DNA from 4 places in the Bradyrhizobium sp. 25ACV genome. Region 2 is predicted to be linked to each of the others. Evidence: predicted binding sites of a transcription regulator. Region 2 holds the regulator's gene; each other region holds the start of a gene.

Region 1 (5,444 bases), on a different contig from region 2:
CGTGAAGGTCACGCTGCGCATCGCCAACGACTACGCCGCCGTCATCGAGGGCCAGCGCGCCGGCAACATCCACATCGCCAGCTACGGCTCGGCCTCGTTCGCCCGCGCCCGCCTGACCGGCGTCAAGTCCGACGCCTTCGCCAACGACATCAACGCCGACGGCTCGACCGGCTATTACTCGGTGTTCTTCGTCAAGGCGAGTAGCGCCTACAAGAGCGTCGACCAGCTCAAGGGCAAGAACCTCGGCCTGGTCGATCCGAACTCGACCTCCGGCAACAATGTGCCGCGCTTCGAGCTGGACAAGATGGGCATCCCCGATGCCGACGGCTATTTCAGCAAGGTCGTCTTCACCGGCAGCCACGAGAACGCGATGCTGGCGCTGTCGCAAGGCACGGTCGACGTTGCCGCCAACCAGTGGACCAGCGACGACGATTCCACGCTGGCGCAGATGCTGACCAAGAGCATGCTGAAGAATGCCGACGGCTCGGCGATGAAGAAGGACGACTTCCGCATCATCCATAAGTCGGCGCCGATCATCAACGGCCCCTATGCCTACAATTCCGACCTGCCGGAAGACGCCAAGGCCGCTATCGCCAAGGCGTTCTTCGGCGCGCCGGCCAAGGACAAGGCCGCGTTCGACCGCCTCTCCGACGGTCAGAAGAAGGGCTTTCATCCCGCGACCACCAAGGACTGGGATGGCACGATCGAGCTGATCAAGTTCGTCGATGCGCTACGTAAAAAGAAGGCGTCCTGATCTCAGGGCGATGCAACTGGAGCCGGGTCCTTGGACCCGGCTCTTTCTTTGACGGAACTTAGCTCAGGCAGATGACAACAGCGGTTTCGATCCTCCCCGAGCAGCAGCTTGCCGTGCTCAACGCCGCTTATCGCCAGGCGGTCGGGCGCAGGCGGCTCCGCCTGCTGTTGGGGATCGCGGTCTTCGCCGCCGCGCTGGTTCTCGCGGGAATCGGCGCGGAAGTGAATCTGCGCACGCTATTCACTTATTTCGGCAATTTCGTCAGCTATTTCGACCGCATCCTCACGCTCGACAACGGCCAGCGCGTCTGGACCGATGTCGGCGAGTGGCTCTGGGGCTGGCGCAAATGGCTGAAGATGCTGGGCGAGACGCTGCTGATCTCCTATGTCGGCACGCTGATCGGCGCGACCTTGGCATTTTGCCTCAACTTCTTCGCCGCTGAAAACACCTCGCCCGCCCCCTGGCTGCGCTTCGTCGTCAGGCGCCTGCTCGAGTTCGCCCGCACCGTTCCGGGCATCGTCTTCGCGCTGATCTTCGTGATCGCCTTCGGGCTCGGACCGATGGCCGGTGTGCTCGCGATCGCGATCCACTCCACCGGCGCACTCGGAAAGCTGTTCTCGGAAATCGTCGAGAACGCCGACATGAAGCCGGTCGAGGGCATCCGCTCGACCGGCGCGAGCTGGCTCTCCTGCATGCGGTTCGCCGTCGTGCCGCAGGTGACCGCGGGCTATGCCAGCTATGCGCTGCTGCGCTTCGAGATCAATGTCCGCGAAGCCTCCGTGATGGGCTTCGTCGGCGCCGGCGGCATCGGCCAGGAGCTCGTCGTCGCGATCCGAAAATTTTATTACTCGGACGTCAGCGCGATCCTGCTCACCATCATCGTCACCGTGTTCATCATCGATATCAGCACCGGCTGGCTGCGCGGCCGCCTGTTCGGCAAGGAGGCGCGGACGTGACGAGGCGGCAAGCGGTCGACACGCGAGAGCTTCGCGCGCGTTACCCGGATGTGTTCGACCGTCCGGCCTCCGCGCGGCTTGCCACACCGGCGATGATCGTCGCGGCGTTCGCGATCCTCATTTACGGCCTGGTCGATCTCGACTTCTCGCCGTCGCGGTTCTTCGCAGGCCTCAGCCAGCTCGGCTGGATCACGCTGATGATGATCCCGCCTGACCCCGGATCGTCACTGCCGATCTATCTGAAGGCGCTCGGCGAGACGCTGTCGATCGCGCTGCTCGGCACGACGCTGGCCGCTGTGTTCGCGCTTCCGGTCAGTCTGCTCGCCGCGCGCAACGTGGTGCCGTCGAAGCTCCTGCGTTTTCCTGTCCGCCGCGTGCTGGATTCGATCCGCGGTGTCGACACGCTGATCTGGGCGCTGGTGTGGATCAACGTCGTCGGGCTCGGCCCGTTCGCCGGCGTGCTCGCCATTGCGGTGTCGGATTTCGGCGCCTTCGGAAAGCTGTTCTCGGAGGCGATCGAGGGCGCCGACCAGAAGCAGGTCGAGGGCATCCGCGCCTCCGGCGGCAGCGCGCTGCACGAGATCCGTTTCGGCCTGTTGCCGCAGGTGCTGCCCGTGATCGCCGGGCAGGTGCTCTATTTCATCGAATCCAACACACGCTCGGCCACCATCATCGGCATCGTCGGCGCCGGCGGCATCGGCCTCCAGCTCGCCGAGCAGATCCGCGTGCTGGAATGGCAGAAGGTGTCGTTCCTGATCCTGATGATCCTGGTCGCGGTCGCCGCGATCGATTTCATCTCGGGCAAGCTGCGATTTGCGATCATTGGGCGAAGGGCTGTCACCTGATCAATGGTGCCGTAGGGTGGGTTAGCCGAAGGCGTAACCCACCACTGTCTATCTCCGCGGAGAAGAGGTGGGTTACGCCTTCGGACTGCGCTTCGCGCAGCCCAAGGCTAACCCACCCTACGACTCCACCAGAAACTCCACGCGCTCCGCGGCAAATCGCGAATGCTTGGTCACCAGCGGCTTGCCCTGGAGATCGTGGTCGGTCGCATCGACCACGAGGATCGGCCGTCCCAGCGCCAGATCGAGCCGTGCCGCGTCGGTTGCGTCGACGATGCCGGCGGTGATCCGGGTCGCACCGCGGCGATAGTCGCGGACGCCGTAATGTTCCAGCAGCTTCGTCATCGAGCGCGTCACCGCGAACACGGCGCCGGCACCTGGAAACAATTCCGCAGACAGCCAGGTGGTGGAGACGCAGATCGGCGTGCGGTCGGCGAGGCGAATCGCCTCGATCCGCACCAGCGGCGCGCCGGCCTTCAAGCCGAGCTCGCGCGCCAGCTCACGGGTCGCGATATCGTCGGTCGCCTCGATCAACTGCCCGCGCGGCTCGCGGCCGCCGGCGCCCACGATCTCGGAGAAGCGGGTGCGCGAGCGCAGGGGATAGGCGAGCTTCTGTGCCTCGACATAGGTTCCGCTGCCGCGCTCGGCGCGCACGAGGCCGCGCTCGGCGAGCGCTGCCAGCGCGCGCCGCACGGTGTGGCGGTTCACCCGATAGGTTTCGGCGATCTCCATCTCGCCCGGCAATTTGTCGCCGGCCACGAAGCGGCCGTCGGCGATGCCGCGCTCGATGCCGTCGGCAACGAGGCGCCATAGCGCGACGCCGGACGACGCAGTGTCTTGCATGCTCATATCGCCGGCCAGCCTAGCCCAGAAATCACAGCTTTGTCACGAAACAGTCATGGCGCTCCCGTATTAAGTTGTCTATTATCATAGACAACTTCGATGCGGCAAGTTCTGTCAAAGGTTCGGTGGATCAGGTGACCCAGCACAACAACCAGCAAGCCCAGCGCCAGGCCGCCATGGCCGTGCTGGCGCACGCGGAGGCGGGCGAGATCGCCGCCCGCCTCCGCAACTTGGCTGTCCCGGCCCATCAGGATTTGCGCGCGCCCGAAAACGGTCTCGTCATGCTGCGCGGCCGGGTCGGCGGCGACGGCACGCCGTTCAATCTCGGTGAAGCCACGGTGTCGCGCGCCGCGGTGCGGCTTGCGAGCGGCGAGGTCGGATTCGGCTACACGCTTGGGCGCGACGGCGAGAAAGCGCGGCTGATCGCTTTGTGCGACGCGCTGGTGCAGTCGAGGGATTTTGGCGGAGCGGTGGAGCGGGACGTTATCGCCCCGTTGCGTGAGCAACTTATGACGGGCCGCGCGCAGGCGGCGGCCGAGACCGCTGCGACGAAGGTTGATTTCTACACCATGGTGCGCGGTGAGGGGTGAGATCATGACCACGATTGCGGAACTGCCGCCGGGTTTCGCCGACAAGGTGTTGTCGGCGCAATCGACCTTTCGCTCGGTCATGGACGCGATGGCGCGGCCCGGATCGGTCCAGCGCATCGTGCCGGGCGCGGGGACGCCCGACAGGATGATGCGCGGCACGGCCGCGATCGCGCTGACGCTGTTCGACCACGACACGCCGCTCTGGCTCGATGCGCGGATGGCGGAGAGCCCGGACGTGGTGAAATGGCTGAAGTTCCACACCGGCGCGCCGGTGGTGCAGGATTCCTCCATCGCGAGTTTTGCGCTGATCAGTGACGGCGGTGCGCTGCCGCCGCTCGAACGCTTCGCGCTCGGGACCAGCGAATATCCGGATCGGTCCACCACGGTGATGCTGCAGGTCGATAGCCTCGACTCCGGGCGCAGCTTCGAGCTGCGTGGCCCCGGCATCGACGGCGTCGCCATGCTCAATGCGGCGATCAGACCTTTCGATTTGTTCGAGCATCTGCGTGTCAACGAGGCGCTGTTTCCGCGCGGCATCGATGTGGTGCTGGTCGCCGATGACGCCGTGGTCGCGATCCCCCGCACTACGCGTATCGTGAGCAAGGGAAGCTAGAAGCATGTATGTCGCAGTCAAAGGCGGCGAACGCGCCATCGAGAACGCCCATCGCCTGCTCGCAGACAAGCGGCGCGGCGACCGAGACGTTCCGGAGGTTACGCTCGACCAGATCTCGGAACAGCTTGGGCTGGCCGTGGACCGCGTCATGAGCGAAGGCTCGCTCTACGATCGCGAGCTCGCGGCGCTCGCGATCAAGCAGGCACGCGGCGACCTGATCGAGGCGATCTTCCTGGTTCGCGCCTTCCGCGCCACGATGCCGCGTTTCGGCGCGAGCGAGCCGGTCGACACCGGCGCGATGCGCGTGCAGCGGCGGGTGTCATCGACCTTCAAGGACATTCCCGGCGGGCAGATCCTCGGGCCGACCTTCGACTACACCCATCGCCTGCTCGACCCTGCGCTCGCGCAAGGCTTTGTGCCGGAGGCGCCGGCAACGGCGGAAGCGTCCACGGCGCCGACGCCGCGCGTGACCGACATTCTCGGACGCGACGGGCTGATCGAATCCTCGCCGCAGGCCGAGGACGGCGCCAGCGTCGGCGATCTCACCCGCGAGCCGCTGAATTTTCCGGCGGACCGTGATTTGCGCCTGCAAAACCTTGCGCGCGGTGACGAAGGTTTCCTGCTGGCGATGGGCTATTCCACCCAGCGCGGCTATGGCCGCAACCATCCTTTCGCCGGCGAGATCCGCTTCGGCGAGGTCGAGGTGGAATTTTTGGCTGAAGACGTCGGCTTCGCCGTGCCGCTCGGCTCGATCGAGCTCACGGAGTGCCAGATGGTCAACCAGTTCAAGGGCTCCGCGACCGAAGCGCCATGCTTCACCCGCGGCTATGGCCTCGCCTTCGGCCA
Region 2 (5,444 bases):
CAATGGCGGTGACCTTCATCATCGGCAATTCGTTCCGCATCTCCTCATCGATCTTCGCGCCGGGCACCACGATCTCGGCGGCGATCGCATCCGAATTCGCCGAGAGCGACGGCCTGCACCAGTCCGGCCTGATCCTGCTCGGCCTCTTGCTGTTCGTGCTGACGTTCTTCGTGCTGGCCGCAGCGCGGCTGATGCTGATGCGGCTGGACAAGAAGGCGGGGAAGTAACGTCATGGCGCTCAATCCGATCTATTCGCGTCGTCGCCGCAAGGACATCGTCATCCGCGGGCTCTGCTTCGCCGCGGCCGCCTTCGGCGTCACCTGGCTGGCGCTGATCCTGATCACGCTGCTCTTCAACGGCCTGGCCGGCCTCAATCTCGAGATCTTCGTCGCGGATACGCCGCCGCCGGGTTCGACCGAAGGCGGCCTGCGCAACGCGATCGTCGGTTCGATCATCATGACGTTGATCGGCGTCGGCATCGGCGCGCCGCTCGGCCTGTTCGCCGGCACCTACCTTGCCGAATACGGCCGCAACGACCGGCTGACCTCGGTGATCCGCTTCATCAACGACATCCTGCTCTCGGCGCCCTCGATCATCATCGGCCTGTTCATCTATGGCGCGGTGGTGGTGCCGATGCGTGGCTTCTCCGCGATCGCAGGCAGCCTGGCGCTCGCCGTCATCGTGATCCCGGTCGTGCTGCGCACCACCGAGGACATGCTGCTGCTGGTGCCGAATCCCCTGCGCGAGGCGGCCTCGGCGCTCGGCCTGCCACGCTCGCTGGTGATCAAGCGTATCGCCTATCGTGCGGCCCGGTCGGGCCTCATCACCGGCGTGCTGCTCGCCACCGCCCGCGTCGCCGGCGAGACCGCGCCGCTGCTCTTCACCGCGCTGTCGAACCAGTTCTTCAGCCTCGGCCTGAACAAGACGATGGCCAACCTGCCGGTCACCATCAACAACTTCGTCCAGAGCCCCTACGCCTATTGGAAGCAGCTCGCCTGGAGCGGCGCGCTGCTGATCACGCTCACCGTGCTTGCCCTGAACATTGGCGCGCGCATCCTCGGCGCCGAGAGGACTGCAAAATGACCGACCTGTCCGTATCCATGAGTTCCAACGCTCATCTGGCCTCGCAGCCGCTGCCGGAAGCCCCGGCCAAGGTGACGGTGCGCAATCTCAATTTCTATTACGGCGAGCACCACGCGCTGAAGAACATCAACCTGACGCTGGGCGCCAACCGCGTCACGGCGTTCATCGGCCCGTCGGGCTGCGGCAAGTCGACCCTGCTGCGCATCTTCAACCGGATGTACGACCTCTATCCGGGCCAGCGCGCCACCGGCCAGCTCATGCTGGACCAGACCAACATCCTCGACCCCAGGCTCGACCTCAATCTGCTGCGCGCCCGGGTCGGCATGGTGTTCCAGAAGCCGACGCCGTTCCCGATGACGATCTACGAGAACATCGCCTTCGGTATCCGCCTCTACGAGAAGATCTCGAAGTCGGAGATGGACGACCGCGTCGAGAAGGCGCTGCGCGGCGGCGCGCTCTGGAACGAGGTCAAGGACAAGCTCAACGCCTCCGGCCTGTCGCTCTCCGGCGGCCAGCAGCAGCGTCTGTGCATCGCCCGCACCGTCGCGGTGCGGCCTGAGGTGATCCTGTTCGACGAGCCCTGCTCGGCGCTCGACCCGATCTCGACCGCCAAGGTCGAGGAGCTGATCCAGGAACTGTCCGAGAACTACACGATCGCGATCGTCACCCACAACATGCAGCAGGCCGCGCGCGTCTCCGACAAGACCGCCTTCATGTATCTCGGCGAGCTGATCGAGTTCGACGACACCAGCAAGATCTTCACGTCGCCGAGCGACCGGCGCACGCAGGATTACATCACCGGCCGGTTCGGCTGAGGAGACGCGACATGGGTACCGAACATACCGCAAAAGCTTTCGACACCGACCTCCAGGAGCTCACCCGCCTGGTCGCCGAGATGGGCGGCATCGCCGAGCGCATGATCGTCGATTCCGTCGACGCGCTGATCCGCCGCGACGTCGCGCTCGGCCAGCGCGTCGTCACCATCGACGCCGAGCTCGACGCGCTGCAGAAGCGCATCGAGGAACGTGCGGTGCTCACCATCGCCCGTCGCCAGCCGATGGCGGTGGATCTGCGCGAGATCGTCGGCGCCATGCGCGTTGCGACCGACCTCGAGCGCATCGGCGACCTCGCCAAGAACATGGGCAAGCGCGTCGCCGCGCTGGAGACCGACTTCCATCCGCTGAAGCTGTTCCGCGGCCTGGAGCACATGACCGACCTCGTGCAGCAGCAGGTCAAGTCGGTGCTGGACGCCTATGCCGCGCATGATCTGCCGGCGGCGATGGCGGTGTGGAAGGGCGACGAGGAAGTCGACGCGATCTGCACCTCGCTGTTCCGCGAGCTCCTCACCTACATGATGGAGGATCCGCGCAACATCTCGTTCTGCATCCATCTGATGTTCTGCGCCAAGAACATCGAGCGGATCGGCGACCACGCCACCAACATCGCCGAGACCGTGTTCTACATGATCGAGGGCCAGGCGATCACCGACAAGCGGCCGAAGGGCGACATGACCACCTTTGCCACGACGGTCCCGAATACCTGAAGACTTGAAGGAGCGACGACCCGATGGGCGCACGCATTATGGTGGTTGAGGACGAGGAAGCTCTCACCGAGCTGCTTCGCTACAACCTCGAAGGCGACGGCTATGACGTCGAGACGGTCATGCGCGGCGACGACGCCGACACCCGCCTCAAGGAGCACATCCCGGACCTGATCGTGCTCGACTGGATGCTGCCGGGCCTGTCAGGCATCGAGCTGTGCCGCCGCCTGCGCACGCGGCCCGACACCAAGCAGCTCCCGATCATCATGCTCACCGCGCGCGGCGAGGAGAGCGAGCGGGTGCGGGGACTTGCGACCGGCGCCGACGACTACATCGTCAAGCCGTTCTCGGTGCCAGAGCTTTTGGCGCGCGTGAAGGGCCTGCTGCGGCGCGCCAGTCCTGAGCGGCTCGCGACGGTGCTGGCCTATGGCGACATCGAGCTCGACCGCGACAAGCGCCGCGTGGCGCGCTCGGGCCGGCCGATCGATCTCGGCCCGACCGAATATCGCCTGCTGGAGTTTTTCCTGGAGCATCCCGGCCGCGTGTTCTCGCGCGAGCAGCTGCTCGACAGCGTCTGGGGCCGCGACATCTACATCGACGAGCGCACCGTCGACGTCCATATCGGCCGCCTGCGCAAGCTGCTCAATCTCGGCCGCGAGCAGGACCCGATCCGCACCGTCCGCGGCGCCGGCTACGCGCTCGACGACCGCTTCGCGAAGGCGGAGCAGACGTAAGGTTTGCAGGCGTTGGGGTTTGGTGGGCTGCCGCCACACCCTCAGTGTCGTCCCTGCGAAAGCAGGGACCCATAACCACAGGGCGTGGTTTAGCGAAGACTCGGAGTGACCATTTCGCGCGACAACTGCGCCCTGTGGTTATGGATCCCCGCGTTCGCGGGGATGACACCGAGTGGTTTGAGCCGTCATCGTGTGACGGCTGCAATCAGTTAGATCAACAAGCTCAGCGCGGACCCGGCTTCGCCGGCGCGCGACGGCGATCCGCCGCCGGCTGATACGCCACGCGCGAATGCTGGGCGCAGTAGGGCAGGCCGGAGAGTGCCTTGCCGCCGCAGAAGAAGAAATCCGGGCTCGAGGGATCGCCGACCGGCCAATGGCAGGTCGCCTCGTTCAGCTCGAGTAGCGACAGCCGCTGGCTCATCGGCACCACGTTGTCGTAGGTGACCGGTTCAGCCTCCACCTCGACCTCGAAGGCCTGCGCCAGCGCGGTGTTGCCGCGCGCGATGGGACGGGTCACCCGCATCATGTGCTGCGCGGGACGCGCCTTGCGCGGCCGGGGCGCTGCCGATGAAGGGCTCTTGGCGCGGCCCGACAGACCGAGCCTGTGCACTTTGCCGATCACGGCATTGCGGGTCACATTGCCGAGCTCAGCTGCGATCTGGCTGGCCGAAAGTCCGGCCTCCCAGAGCTTTTTCAGCTGCTCGACGCGATCGTCGGACCAGGTCAAAACCGTCATTGCACCCTTTCCCTCGCTACGCGCCAGCCATCCTGGGGCCTCGCAGCGATTGCCTAAGTCTTCAAAAACCCGTGCCGCCAGAATCCCTTAAGGCTCGCCGGGCGCGTGACTGACGCCTGAACGTTTACGCCGGTACATGAGGACTCTTGAGATCAGAACCGCTGCACGAGATGTCGTATCTGACAATCCAAACGCTACAATATGGCGTGACTCCCGCGCAAGAGTCCGCCGACTCGCTTCCACATGTTCCGTGGTGAAAACCCGCAAAATCGGCACCGCAAGACTACGGATTCAGCGTTTCCCGAGGCTTTCCGGGCGGCATTGACACCCGTCTTGCCAAGCATAAGATAGTCCCGCGTGCCGCCCTTAAAAGGCGGCACGTTTCGTTTTCCGGGCCGGTCGATGGTGCGTTGCGCAATGCACGCGTCACACCGTCCTCAACATTCAAGTGACATCATGACTAACAGCGCAGCGCCGCATTTGCTCCCCGTTTTCGCCAGAGCCGACCTCGGCTTCGAGCGCGGCGAAGGCTGCTGGCTGATCGCGACGAATGGCGATCGCTATCTCGATTTCACCTCGGGCGTGGCTGTGAATGCGCTCGGCCATTGCCACCCGCATCTGATCAAGGCGCTGCAGGAGCAGGCGACGAAGCTCTGGCACATGTCGAACCTGTTCCAGAGCCCGGATGGCGAAAAGCTCGCCAACCGGCTTTGCAACGAGAGCTTTGCGGACTTCGTGTTCTTCTGCAATTCGGGCGCCGAAGCGCTGGAGGGCGTGATCAAGCTGGTCCGGCATCATCACTTCTCCAAGGGCCATCCGGAACGTTATCGCATCATCACTTTCGAAGGCGCGTTTCACGGCCGCACCCTGGCAACGCTCGCGGCGACCGGCTCTGCAAAATATCTCGAAGGCTTCGGTCCGCCCATGGAAGGCTTCGACCAGGTGCCGCATGGCGATATCGAGGCCGTCAAGAAGGCGATCGGTCCGCACACCGCCGGCATCCTGATCGAGCCGATCCAGGGCGAGGGCGGCGTGCGCTCGGCAACGCCGACCTTCCTCAAGGCGTTGCGCCAGCTTTGCGACGAGAAGGGCCTGCTGCTCGCCTTCGACGAGGTGCAGACCGGCATGGGCCGCAGCGGCGATCTGTTCGCCTATCGGCGCACCGGCGTCGCGCCTGACGTGATGTCGCTGGCGAAGGCGCTCGGCGGCGGCTTCCCGATCGGCGCTGTGCTGGCGACCGCGGATGCGGCGGCCGGCATGGGGCCCGGCTCGCACGGCTCGACCTTCGGCGGCAATCCGCTGGCGATCTCCGCGGCCAATGCGGTGCTCGACGTCATGCTCAAGCCCGGCT
Region 3 (5,444 bases), on a different contig from region 2:
CTCCGCGCTGCGATTGGCGAGCAGATAGCGGCCGTCCTTGACCTGCTCGACGATCAGCGCCACCGGGATGTTGTCGACCACGAGCTCGAGGAACTTCTTGGTGCTCTCCAGCTCCTGCGACAGCGACCGGCGGTCGGTGATGTCCTCGAACACCAGCAGCAGAAACTCGGGCTTGTTGCTCTCGTTGCGGACCACGATCCGGATCGAGGCGACCATGCGCCGCTCGCCGCCGCGGTCGACCTCGAATTCGTTACGGAACTGGCCGTCCGGGGAGTTGAGCGCCGCCCGGTCGGTCGCCTCGATACTGGCTGCCGAGACCGGCGCAAACAGCTCGCGTGCGTTCTTGCCGACGGCATGATCCCGCGAGAACCCCCAGAATCGCTCATAGGCGCTGTTGGCGAAGATGTAGCAACCGTCCTCGATGTTCTTCGCGGCCACACAGGCCGGCACATGGTCCAGCACCGATTCCAGGAATTGCTTGGTGGAAGCGAGCTGTCGCGACAGCTTGCGCTGCTCGCTGACGTCCAGATGCGTCGCCACCGAGCCGCCGTTCGGCAGCACGAAAAACTTCACCAGGATGGCTCGGCCGTCGGGCAGCTCGGTGATGAGGCCGTTGTGGCTTGCCGCCTTCTCGTAGAAGTCATCGTCGGAGATGCCGCCAAGCACCCCGCGCTTGCGCCTGAGATCGAGAAGCTCATGGCCGTCCATATTGGCCCAGAGCTCCGACCGCATCAGGCCGTAGATATCGAGATAGCGGTCGTTGCAGAAGATGATGCGGCGCTGCGCATCTGTCATCACCACGCCCTGATTGAGATTGTTCATGGCGGAGGAGACGAAGGCGTTGCGCCGGAGCTGCAAACGCCTGGTCCGGCGCAGCGAGGAATGGATCCACAGCACGATCGCGGCGAGGAAGGCGCAGACGACGATGCCCGCGATCAGGACTTCCCAGACCACGTTGGGATCGAGCTGGCCGAGATAGCTCGGCGCGGCGAAGCCATCCGACAGCGCAAAGGCGCGCGCGGGCGCAACCGTGCCGGCCAGGCACACGACGGCCTGCACAGCAATCGGAAGCGTGCTGCCCTCGTGCCAGTTCTTCTCAGCCATCAGCCACCCGCGATTTCAACGTCGGATTGTCTGGCTTCACGCGTTTGGATCGGGTAAACGCCTGTACGCGCAACAGAAAAATGTGACGTGAAATACGGCAATTGCCCTGACATGATAAATTCTTCCTTAACGGAAAATGGCCCCGCGGCATTCTCTCCAGGCCTGATGCCACCGGCGCCTCCAGCGGACCTCCTGCACAACCATGGATAAGGTCGATTGCGTCGTCATCGGAGCCGGCGTGGTCGGGCTCGCGGTGGCTCGAAAGCTTGCGCAGGCCGGGCGCGAGGTCATCGTGCTCGAGGAGGCCGAGGCGATCGGCACCATCACCTCCTCGCGCAACAGCGAGGTGATCCATGCCGGCATCTACTATCGCGCCGGGAGCTGGATGGCGCGCATGTGCGTCGACGGCAAGCACGCGCTCTACCGCTACTGTGGCGAGCGCGGCATCCCGCACAAGAATTGCGGCAAGCTGATCGTCGCGACCAGCCCGCAGGAGACCGAGAAGCTGCAATCGATCAAGGTGCATGCCGAGGCCAATGGCGTGCTCGACATGCAGCAGCTCACGGGCGGGGCGGCACGCGCGCTGGAGCCGGCGCTGGCCTGCGACGCCGCGCTGCTGTCGCCCTCGACGGGCATCATCGACAGCCACGCCTACATGCTCTCGCTGCGCGGCGAAGCCGAGGAAGCCGGCGCGGCCTTCGCGTTTCACACCCCGCTGATCCGCGCCAAGGCGGCAAACGGCCTGATCGAGATCGACGCCGGCGGCGAGGCGCCAATGACGCTGCAGTGCAGCCTCCTCGTCAACGCCGCGGGGCTTTCTGCGACCAATGTGGCGCGCAACATCGACGGCATGCCGCTGGACCGAATTCCGCGGGCCTATCTCGCCAAGGGAAATTACTTCAGCTGCAATGCCAAGGCGCCGTTCTCGCGCCTGATCTACCCGGTGCCCGAACCCGGCGGGTTAGGAGTGCATCTGACGCTGGACATGGCAGGCCAAGCGCGCTTCGGCCCTGACGTCGAGTGGATCGAGACGATCGACTACGAGGTCGACCCGTCACGCGCCGAGCGGTTCTACCCGGCGATCCGCAAATACTGGCCGACGCTGCCTGACGGCGCGTTGATGCCGAGCTATTCGGGCATCCGGCCGAAGATCGTACCGCCCGCGGTGGCCACGCAGGACTTCCTGATGCAGGGCCCGCGCGATCACGGCGTCGCTGGCCTGATCAATCTGTTCGGCATCGAATCGCCGGGACTGACGTCGTCGCTCGCGATCGCAGATCACGTCGCCGAGCTCGCAGATATCTGAAGCGTTTTCGAGCGAAGCGGATGCCGCTTCGCGGCAAGACTACGCGTTCAGACAAAAACCAAACACCGCGCAAATTTCTTTGCACGGTGCGCACTTTGCTGCAGGGATGAGCGCAAAAGCTCTCACCCCTGCGGGATAAGGGTACGTTCAACTCTACGCTGTTACGGGGGTTACTTAGTGGAGCGTGTCGCCGTGCCTCAGACGCTCGATCTGGTCCTTGACCATCAACTTCCGGCGCTTCAACTCAACAATTTGCAGGTCGTCTGTTGAAAGGTGCACGAGAGCTTCGTGCAATTCGTTTTCGAGAAGTTTGTGCTTCCGCTCCAATTCAACGAGATGTGCCTGAATTGTCATTCGAAACCTCCTCGGTAGGGTTGAACCTCAGGATTCGATCCGGACAACGAAGTGTACATCAGCGATTCGTTCTGTCGATGGGTAACAGTCATCGCAGCTTCATTTTTGAAAATTCATATGTAACGAAGCGTGAGTAAAGGAACCGCGCGGGAAAAATCCATGATATCAATGCGCTTGCGCAGCGCCGCAGCGATCAGCGGAAATATGTCGCTGGAGATCGGCGAACGATGGTCGCAGATCGCTTGCGATCACGCCGCGCAAGGACGATAATTTCCACAGGGCATCCACAGCCTTAATCCCACGCCTATCGGTTTTCGGCCACCGCAGACATGACCAATGAAGACGAGCGTGAGCTCGAAGCCGAGCTCACCCGGTTGCAGCAGGAACACCGAGATCTCGATGCGGCGATCGATGCACTGCATCAATCGCCCGCCCCCGACCTATTGCGGTTACAGCGCTTGAAGAAGCGCAAGCTGTTGTTACGAGACCGCATCGCGTTCATCGAAGATCAGATCACCCCCGACATCATCGCCTGACCTGCGAGCCGGTTTTCCCTCGCGCGGATGAATCCGCTTGACTCCAAAAGAACAAAATAGGAACATTTGAGGACCCCAGCGCCCCCAGAAAACGCCCAGGACAACTGACAAGGACAATGCAGATGTCGACAGCCGCCCTTCTCGACAACAGCCATTATGAACAGGCCTGCGATCAGGCGATCGCGATGTGCGACGGCAATCTGCGCAGCACCATCAAGGCGCTGATCATGGCCAACGAATATCTGGAGGCCGAGCTGGAGGAATTGCAGGCGGCGATTTCCGCCGGCTGCATTCCGGACACCTCGCGCAGCAAGATGCGGAGCAAGAGCAGCGCCGCCTGAACCGTCAGCTATCGGAGCCGACCATGCCCGACGTCACCTACTACGTTGCATTGCCCTTCCTGATCGACGAGGACGGATCGCCGGTGGCGGGTGCTGCCGAGGAATGCCAGACATCGGCTGCCGCCCTGCGTCGTGCGGAAATGCTGGCGCACGGCGCCGGCCATATCGGCGCCGTCGCCTTCAGCCGCAGCGGCGATCCCCTGACCGGCGAGTTTGGCGACGCCAAATTGCTGCGGAAATTCGGTAACGTACCGCCAGATCTCAGCGCGCTTTAGCTGCCGACCAGCCTGACCCGCGGCTCGTGCCGCCGGTGCGCCTTGCGCACATACATGGCGGCATCGGCCTCCTCCAGGGCGCGGCCCGCGTCGGACTGCGCCCCCAGTAGGGCGACACCGGCGGAGGCGCCCGCGGTCACCTCCTGGCCGCGAAATACAAAGGACAATTCGTCGACCGCCTGCTCGAAGATGGCCGCCTTCGCCTTGGCGTCGGTCTCGCTGAGATTCCACAGCAGCAGCGCGAACTCGTCGCCCCCGAGCCGGCCGACCACGTCGGAGGCGCGGACCTGCCGCGTCAGCGTAGCGGCAATCGCCTTGAGCACCTCGTCGCCGGCGCCATGACCGAACGAATCGTTGATCGGCTTCAACCTGTCAACGTCGAGCACGATCAGCGCCCCGCTGGCGCGGTAACGCTTCATGTAGGCGATGGCGCGCGCCAGCTCGCGCTCGAAGCCGCGCCGGTTCGGAATCGCCAGCAGGAAATCGGTATCGGCCGCAGCTTCCAGTTCCGCTACCCGGCGCTGCGCCTCCTTGAGCTTGGTCCGCAAGCCCCGGATCGTCGCCCTGACGGTATCCTTGACCCCATCGCCCGACGCGCCGCGCCCCGGCGGCCTCGCCGAACGCGTGGTCAGCCGTTTTGGGGCGGCTTTGGATCGGCCGGCGCTGGTCTTCCGGCCCTTTTTGGCCTTCGCAGCGCCTGCCCTTTTTGGTTTCTTCATGGGCATCCTGCTCAATGAAGGCTTGCGGGGATTCACCAAGACAGGATAGTGGATTCCCTTCTCCTTGCCACCGCCTTGCGAGCCGCCGGCCGGAACCGTTAATCTGGCCTATCTTTCTGTTTTTCGGGCACAATTAACGTCATGACCGCGCCGATCGCCATCATCATGGGAAGCCAGTCGGACTGGGACACGATGCGGCATGCCGCCGACACGCTTGCCGCGCTCGGCGTCGCCGCCGATACCCGCATCGTCTCGGCCCACCGAACCCCCGACCGTCTCTTTGCTTTCGCCAAGGGCGCCAAGGCCGCGGGTTACAAGGTCATCATCGCCGGCGCCGGTGGCGCTGCGCACCTGCCCGGTATGGCGGCGGCGCTGACCGAACTCCCGGTGTTCGGCGTTCCCGTCGAATCCAAGACGCTCAAGGGCCTCGATTCGCTCTATTCGATCGTCCAGATGCCCGCCGGCATCCCGGTCGGCACCCTCGCCATCGGCAAGGCCGGCGCGACCAACGCCGCGCTGCTGGCGGCGGCCGTCCTGGCGTTGTCCGACCCGGCCTTGTCCGATCGCCTCGCCGCCTGGCGCAAGGCGCAGACCGAGGCGGTCGCCGAGCGCCCGGAGGACAAGGCGTGACCGACACCAGGCAGGTGAAGCTGAAGCCCGGTGACACCATCGGAATCCTCGGCGGCGGACAATTGGGCCGGATGCTGGCCATGGCTGCGGCGCGGCTCGGCCTGCGCTGCCAGGTGTTCTCGCCCGATCCGGACTCGCCGGCCTTCGACGTCGTATTGAACGCAACCTGCGCCGAATAT
Region 4 (5,444 bases), on a different contig from region 2:
TTATATCTAGTGGAGGAGACTGAGGATGCCGCAAAAGGGCACCGTCAAATGGTTCAACCCGACCAAGGGCTATGGGTTCATCAAGCCGAACGGCAGCGACAAGGACGTGTTCGTCCACATCTCCGCCGTCGAGCGTGCCGGACTTTCGACCCTCAACGAGAACCAGGTGGTTGAATACGACCTCGTGGAGAACCGCGGCAAAGCATCCGCGGAGAACCTCAAGGTCTCCTGAATTCTCTCAAAGCCAAAGCGCGAGAGATCATGACGTTGCCCCCGGCTCTGCCGGGGGATTTTGTTTTGGGACGCCCATCGCAGGAATGCGCGTCAGCTCACCACCGGCGCCACCAGGAAATTCTCCGACGCCGCACTCCCAGCCGTCTTGCAGACATCACCCTCGATCCGGACCTTGCCGGTGGCGAGCAGCCGCAGCGCTTCGGGATAGATGCGGTGCTCGACTTCGAGGATACGCTCCGACAGCGTATCCCCCGTGTCGTGATCGCCGACGGGAACCGCGCCCTGCATCACGATCGGGCCAGCATCGGTCTCGGGGATCACGAAGTGCACCGTCGCGCCTGACAGCTTGACGCCGGCGCGCAAGGCCTGGCCGTGCGGATCGAGGCCGGGGAAGGACGGCAGCAGCGAGGGATGGATGTTGAGCATCCGCCCGTACCAGGCCCTGGTGAACTCGGCCGTGAACAGGCGCATGAAGCCGCCGAGACAAATCAGCTCGATGCCGTGCTGGTCGAGCGCCGCCTGCAGCACCTTCTCGAAGCCGGCGCGGTCCTTGCCGAATGGCTTGCTCTCGATCACCTGCGTCTTCACGCCGGCCGCCTTGGCCCGTTCGAGGCCGAGCGCATCGGCCTTGTTCGAAATGACGAGTGATATCTCGGCCGGGAAATCCGCAGCAGTGGCGGCCCTGATCAGCGCGGACATGTTGGAGCCGCGGCCGGAGATCAGGATGGCGACGCGGCGCTTCATCACAGCGCCAGTCATCACAGCGCCATGTCGAGATGGCCGTTGTAGACGACGCGGTGCTCGCCCTCGGCCGGAATCACGGTGCCGAGCTGCGCCACGGTCTCGCCGGCGTCGGTGAAGACCTGCACGACCTCGTCGACCTTGTCGGGCTCGACGATCGCGATCATGCCGATGCCGCAGTTGAAGGTTCGCAGCATTTCCAGCTCGGCGATGCCGGCCTGCGCGGCCAGCCATTTGAACACCGGCAGCACCGGCAGACGCGCGAGGTCGATACCCACACCCAGATCCTTCGGCAGCACGCGCGGAATGTTGTCGGTGAAGCCGCCGCCGGTGATGTGGGCAAGGCCCTTCACCGCGCCGGTCTCGCGGATCGCGCGCAGGCAGGATTTGACGTAAAGTTTCGTCGGCGTCAGCAGCGCGCCGCCAAGGGTCATGACCGGGGCGAACGGCGCCGGCGCCTCGAAGCCGAGGCCCGATTGTTCCACGATCTTGCGCACCAGCGAGAAGCCGTTCGAATGCACCCCCGACGAGGCGAGGCCGATCACGGCGTCGCCCGCGGCGATATCCTTGCGCGGCAGCAGCGTGCCCCGCTCCGCAGCACCGACGGCAAAGCCGCCGAGATCGTAATCGCCATCCTTGTACAGGCCGGGCATCTCGGCGGTCTCGCCGCCGATCAGGGCGCAGCCGGATTCGCGGCAGCCCTCCGCGACGCCTGCGACGATCGAGGCCGTCGCCTCCGGATCGAGCTTGCCGCACGCGAAATAGTCCAGGAAGAACAGCGGCTCGGCGCCCTGCACCACGAGGTCGTTGACGCTCATGGCGACGAGGTCGATGCCGATCCCGCCATGCAGGCCGGTCTCGATCGCGATCTTGACCTTGGTGCCGACGCCGTCGGTCGCGGCCACGAGGACCGGGTCCTTGAAACCCGCCGCCTTGAGGTCGAACAGGCCGCCGAAACCGCCGATCTCGGCGTCGGCGCCCGGCCGTGCGGTGGCGCGCACCATCGGCTTGATCAGGTCGACCAGGCGGTTGCCCGCATCGATATCGACGCCTGAATCGGCGTAAGTGAGGCCGTTTTTGCGGTCGGTCATGCCCGATTTCCAGTGGGTTCGCGGCTGGTTACGTCGAATTCCGGGGACGCGCAATGGCTCGCATGGCGCACCGCCGTATACTATGTAGAGATATCAACCGGTTCAGCCTCCCGAGAGGCCGGATTCGAGGTCAGACCGGGTGCCGGGAAGCGCTTTCGTGAGTATTCCGAATATCATTACCCTGGGCCGCATCATGCTGGTCCCCATCATCGTCTGGGCCATCGTGTCGAGCCAAATGGAGGTCGCGTTCGCCGTCTTCCTGATCGCCGGTATCAGCGATGCCGTGGACGGCTTCCTGGCCAAGCGCTTCAACATGACGAGCGAGCTCGGCGCCCTGCTCGACCCGCTCGCGGACAAGGCGCTGCTGGTTTCGATCTACATGGCGCTCGGCATCTGGGGCGCAATTCCGCGCTGGATCGTGATCCTGGTGGTCTCGCGCGACATCATGATCGTCGCCGCCGTGATCGTGTCCTGGCTGTTCGACCGGCCCGTCGAGATGAAGCCGTCGAAAGTGTCCAAGCTCAACACCGTGGCACAGGTGGCGTTCGCGGCGCTCGTGCTGGCAGCGCTTGCCTTCGGCTTCAAGCCCGCCCCTTATGATATCATCCTGATGGGCCTCGTCACGGTCTTCACGCTCTCCTCCGTCTCGCTCTATCTGGTCGAGTGGCTGCGGCACATGAGTACGATCGAGGCTAAATGAGAGGCGATGCGGCCCCGTAAAAGGCCAACTCCCGCTCGATACGTCCGACCTCTTCAAATGAAGCCGGCCCGCCGGCACGGAGCAAAGCAAGCGTGCCAGGCCGCGTTCACCCCCGACAATTGGCGTTTTCGCTTCCGCATGCGGAAAGCCTCAGCCGGGACAATTTCCTCGAAGGCCCCGCCAACGCGGCCGGTCTCGGCCTGATCGACAGCTGGCCGGAATGGCCGAACCGGATCATGTGGCTGGCCGGCCCGGAAGGAAGCGGCAAGAGCCATCTCGCCGCGATCTGGGCCGAGGAAGCCGGGGCCCGCTCGACCACGGCCAATGGGCTGACCGCCGCGGGCGTTCCGGGCGCGCTCGCCACCGGCGCGCTGGTGGTCGAGGATCTCAAGGCCAGGGAATTTGACGAACGCGCCCTCTTCCACCTGATGAACCTCGCCCGCGAGGATGGCGCCTACGTCCTGTTCACCGGACGCGAGGTGCCGGCCGCGCTGGAGATCGAGCTTCGCGACCTGCGCTCGCGTCTGCGCGCCGTTCCAGTGGTCGCGTTGCTGCCGCCCGACGACCAGCTGTTCCGCGGCCTGATCGTCAAATTCTGCGCCGACCGCCAGCTCACCGTGGACGAGAGCGTGGTCGGCTACCTCGCCACCCGCCTGGAGCGGTCCTCGGCCGCCGCCCGCCAGGCCGTGGAATTGCTTGACAGCGAAGCCCTGCGGCTCGGCCGCCCGGTCACCCGGGCCTTGGCGGCCGAGCTGCTCCGGGACGCTTGATCGGCCACGCGGCCGCGCCCAAGGCTTACGCGAGTCCGCTTGACGCGGCGAAGCGGCGGAACATCAATGTCATCGAAACGTCATCGCTCTAACACATGCTCCGGCCGGTTTTGCGCATAAGTCGCAAATTGGGGCGAACTGGATGGACCGACTTCTGATGGACTCTGCGCAAGCTGTTGAAACTAAAGAAAAAGCCCCAGAGACCGAGAGCCTGCCGGCGATCGCATCGAGTCCCGAGCGATTCATCAACCGCGAGCTCTCCTGGCTGCATTTCAACCGCCGCGTCCTGGAGGAATCGGTCAATCCCAGCCATCCCATGCTGGAGCGGGTGCGATTCCTGTCGATTTCGGCGAATAATCTCGACGAGTTCTTTATGGTCCGCGTCGCCGGCATCAAGGCCCAGGTGCGCGAGGGCATTGCCGAACGCAGCCCCGACGGCCTGACCCCGTCCGAACAGCTCGCGCTGATCAACCGCACCGTCTCCGAGCTTGCCTCCGACCAGCAGGCGATCTGGCGCGATTTGCGCGGCACGCTGGCCGATGTCGGCATCGTGCTGGTCGAAGGCAAGGACGTCACCAAGGCGGAGCGGACCTGGATCGAGGACTACTTCCTCAGCAACGTGTTCCCGCTGCTGACGCCGCTGGCGATCGACCCGGCCCACCCCTTCCCGTTCATCCCGAGCCTCGGCTTCACCATTGCGCTCCAGCTCACGCGCGCCGCCGACGGCAAGCAGATGAACGCGCTGATCCGCATGCCCGGCAAGATCGACCGCTTCATCCGCCTGCCGGCCGACGGCAAGGTAGTCCGGCTGATCTCGCTGGAGCAGGCGACCGCCCTGTTCATCAACCGCCTGTTCCCCGGCTACAATCTGCACGGCCAAGGCGCCTTCCGCATCATCCGCGACTCCGAGCTCGAAATCGAGGAAGAGGCGGAAGACCTCGTCCGCCTGTTCGAGACCGCGCTGAAGCGCCGCCGCCGCGGGTCGGTGATCCGGCTCGAGATCGATGCCAAGATGCCGGAGGAGCTGCGCAGCTTCGTTCAGCACGCGCTGTCGGCTGCCGATGACGAGGTGTTCCTGGTCGACGGCGTGCAGGCGATGAACGAGCTCTCGCAGCTCACCCGCCTCGACCGGCCCGATCTCGAATTCACCCCTTACGTACCGCGCCATCCCGAGCGCGTGCGCGAGCATGGCGGCGACATCTTCGCCGCGATCCGGCAGAAGGACCTCGTGGTCCATCACCCATACGAATCCTTCGACGTGGTGGTGCAGTTCCTGCAGCAGGCCACGCGCGACCCCGATGTCGTCGCGATCAAGCAGACGCTCTACCGCACCTCCAACAACTCGCCGATCGTCCGCGCGCTGGCGGAAGCCGCCGAGGCCGGCAAATCCGTCACCGCGTTGATCGAGCTGAAGGCGCGGTTCGACGAGGAAGCCAACATCCGCTGGGCGCGCGATCTCGAACGCGCCGGCGTGCAGGTCGTCTACGGCTTCCTCGAACTGAAGACGCACGCAAAACTCTCGATGGTGGTGCGCCGCGAGGGCGGCAGCCTCACGACTTACGTGCATACCGGCACCGGCAATTATCACCCGGTCACCGCGCGCATCTACACCGACCTCTCCTACTTCACCTCGGATCCGACCATCGGCCGCGATGCCGCTCGCGTTTTCAATTTCATCACCGGCTATGCCGCACCGAGCGATCTGGAGAAGATGGCGGTGTCGCCGCTGACCCTGCGCAAGCGCATCATCGAGCACATCCAGGGCGAGACCGCGCATGCGCGCCACGGCCGCCACGGTGCGGTCTGGATGAAGATGAATGCACTGGTCGACCCCGACATCATCGACGCGCTCTACGAGGCCTCCCAGGCCGGCGTGCAGGTCGAGCTCGTGGTGCGCGGTATCTGTTG

What was found. The regulator PhoB, encoded in region 2, activates phosphate uptake and scavenging genes when phosphate is short. The targets are predictions, from matches to a motif close to TGTCATNNANCTGTCAT.
Region 1: phnF (phosphonate metabolism transcriptional regulator PhnF) is a predicted target of PhoB. The motif match lies at 3,436-3,452, and genes of this name have one in related genera.
Region 3: RAD04_RS09005 (YdcH family protein) is a predicted target of PhoB. The motif match lies at 2,851-2,867, and genes of this name have one in related genera.
Region 4: RAD04_RS36155 (RNA degradosome polyphosphate kinase) is a predicted target of PhoB. The motif match lies at 3,604-3,620, and genes of this name have one in related genera.

The regions. Positions count from the first base shown of each region.
Region 1 covers NZ_JAVAYO010000008.1:150,190-155,633, forward strand. Annotated here, with positions in the region: gene phnD (phosphonate ABC transporter substrate-binding protein) at 1-754, shown strand, start outside; gene phnE (phosphonate ABC transporter, permease protein PhnE) at 826-1,710, shown strand; gene phnE (phosphonate ABC transporter, permease protein PhnE) at 1,707-2,555, shown strand; gene phnF (phosphonate metabolism transcriptional regulator PhnF) at 2,673-3,401, opposite strand; gene phnG (phosphonate C-P lyase system protein PhnG) at 3,521-3,985, shown strand; gene phnH (phosphonate C-P lyase system protein PhnH) at 3,990-4,598, shown strand; gene RAD04_RS20155 (carbon-phosphorus lyase complex subunit) at 4,603-5,444, shown strand, end outside.
Region 2 covers NZ_JAVAYO010000013.1:247,888-253,331, forward strand. Annotated here, with positions in the region: gene pstC (phosphate ABC transporter permease subunit PstC) at 1-227, shown strand, start outside; gene pstA (phosphate ABC transporter permease PstA) at 232-1,083, shown strand; gene pstB (phosphate ABC transporter ATP-binding protein PstB) at 1,080-1,898, shown strand; gene phoU (phosphate signaling complex protein PhoU) at 1,910-2,626, shown strand; gene phoB (phosphate regulon transcriptional regulator PhoB) at 2,650-3,357, shown strand; gene RAD04_RS27720 (GcrA family cell cycle regulator) at 3,581-4,093, opposite strand; gene RAD04_RS27725 (acetylornithine transaminase) at 4,550-5,444, shown strand, end outside.
Region 3 covers NZ_JAVAYO010000003.1:395,467-400,910, forward strand. Annotated here, with positions in the region: gene RAD04_RS08995 (sensor domain-containing protein) at 1-1,104, opposite strand, end outside; gene RAD04_RS09000 (NAD(P)/FAD-dependent oxidoreductase) at 1,307-2,410, shown strand; gene RAD04_RS09005 (YdcH family protein) at 2,585-2,764, opposite strand; gene RAD04_RS09010 (YdcH family protein) at 3,094-3,300, shown strand; gene RAD04_RS09015 (hypothetical protein) at 3,423-3,641, shown strand; gene RAD04_RS09020 (hypothetical protein) at 3,665-3,916, shown strand; gene RAD04_RS09025 (GGDEF domain-containing protein) at 3,913-4,548, opposite strand; gene RAD04_RS09030 (hypothetical protein) at 4,493-4,684, shown strand; gene purE (5-(carboxyamino)imidazole ribonucleotide mutase) at 4,777-5,265, shown strand; gene RAD04_RS09040 (5-(carboxyamino)imidazole ribonucleotide synthase) at 5,262-5,444, shown strand, end outside.
Region 4 covers NZ_JAVAYO010000024.1:70,932-76,375, reverse strand. Annotated here, with positions in the region: gene RAD04_RS36180 (cold-shock protein) at 26-232, shown strand; gene purN (phosphoribosylglycinamide formyltransferase) at 325-978, opposite strand; gene purM (phosphoribosylformylglycinamidine cyclo-ligase) at 993-2,066, opposite strand; gene RAD04_RS36165 (CDP-alcohol phosphatidyltransferase family protein) at 2,224-2,766, shown strand; gene RAD04_RS36160 (P-loop NTPase family protein) at 2,859-3,536, shown strand; gene RAD04_RS36155 (RNA degradosome polyphosphate kinase) at 3,694-5,444, shown strand, end outside.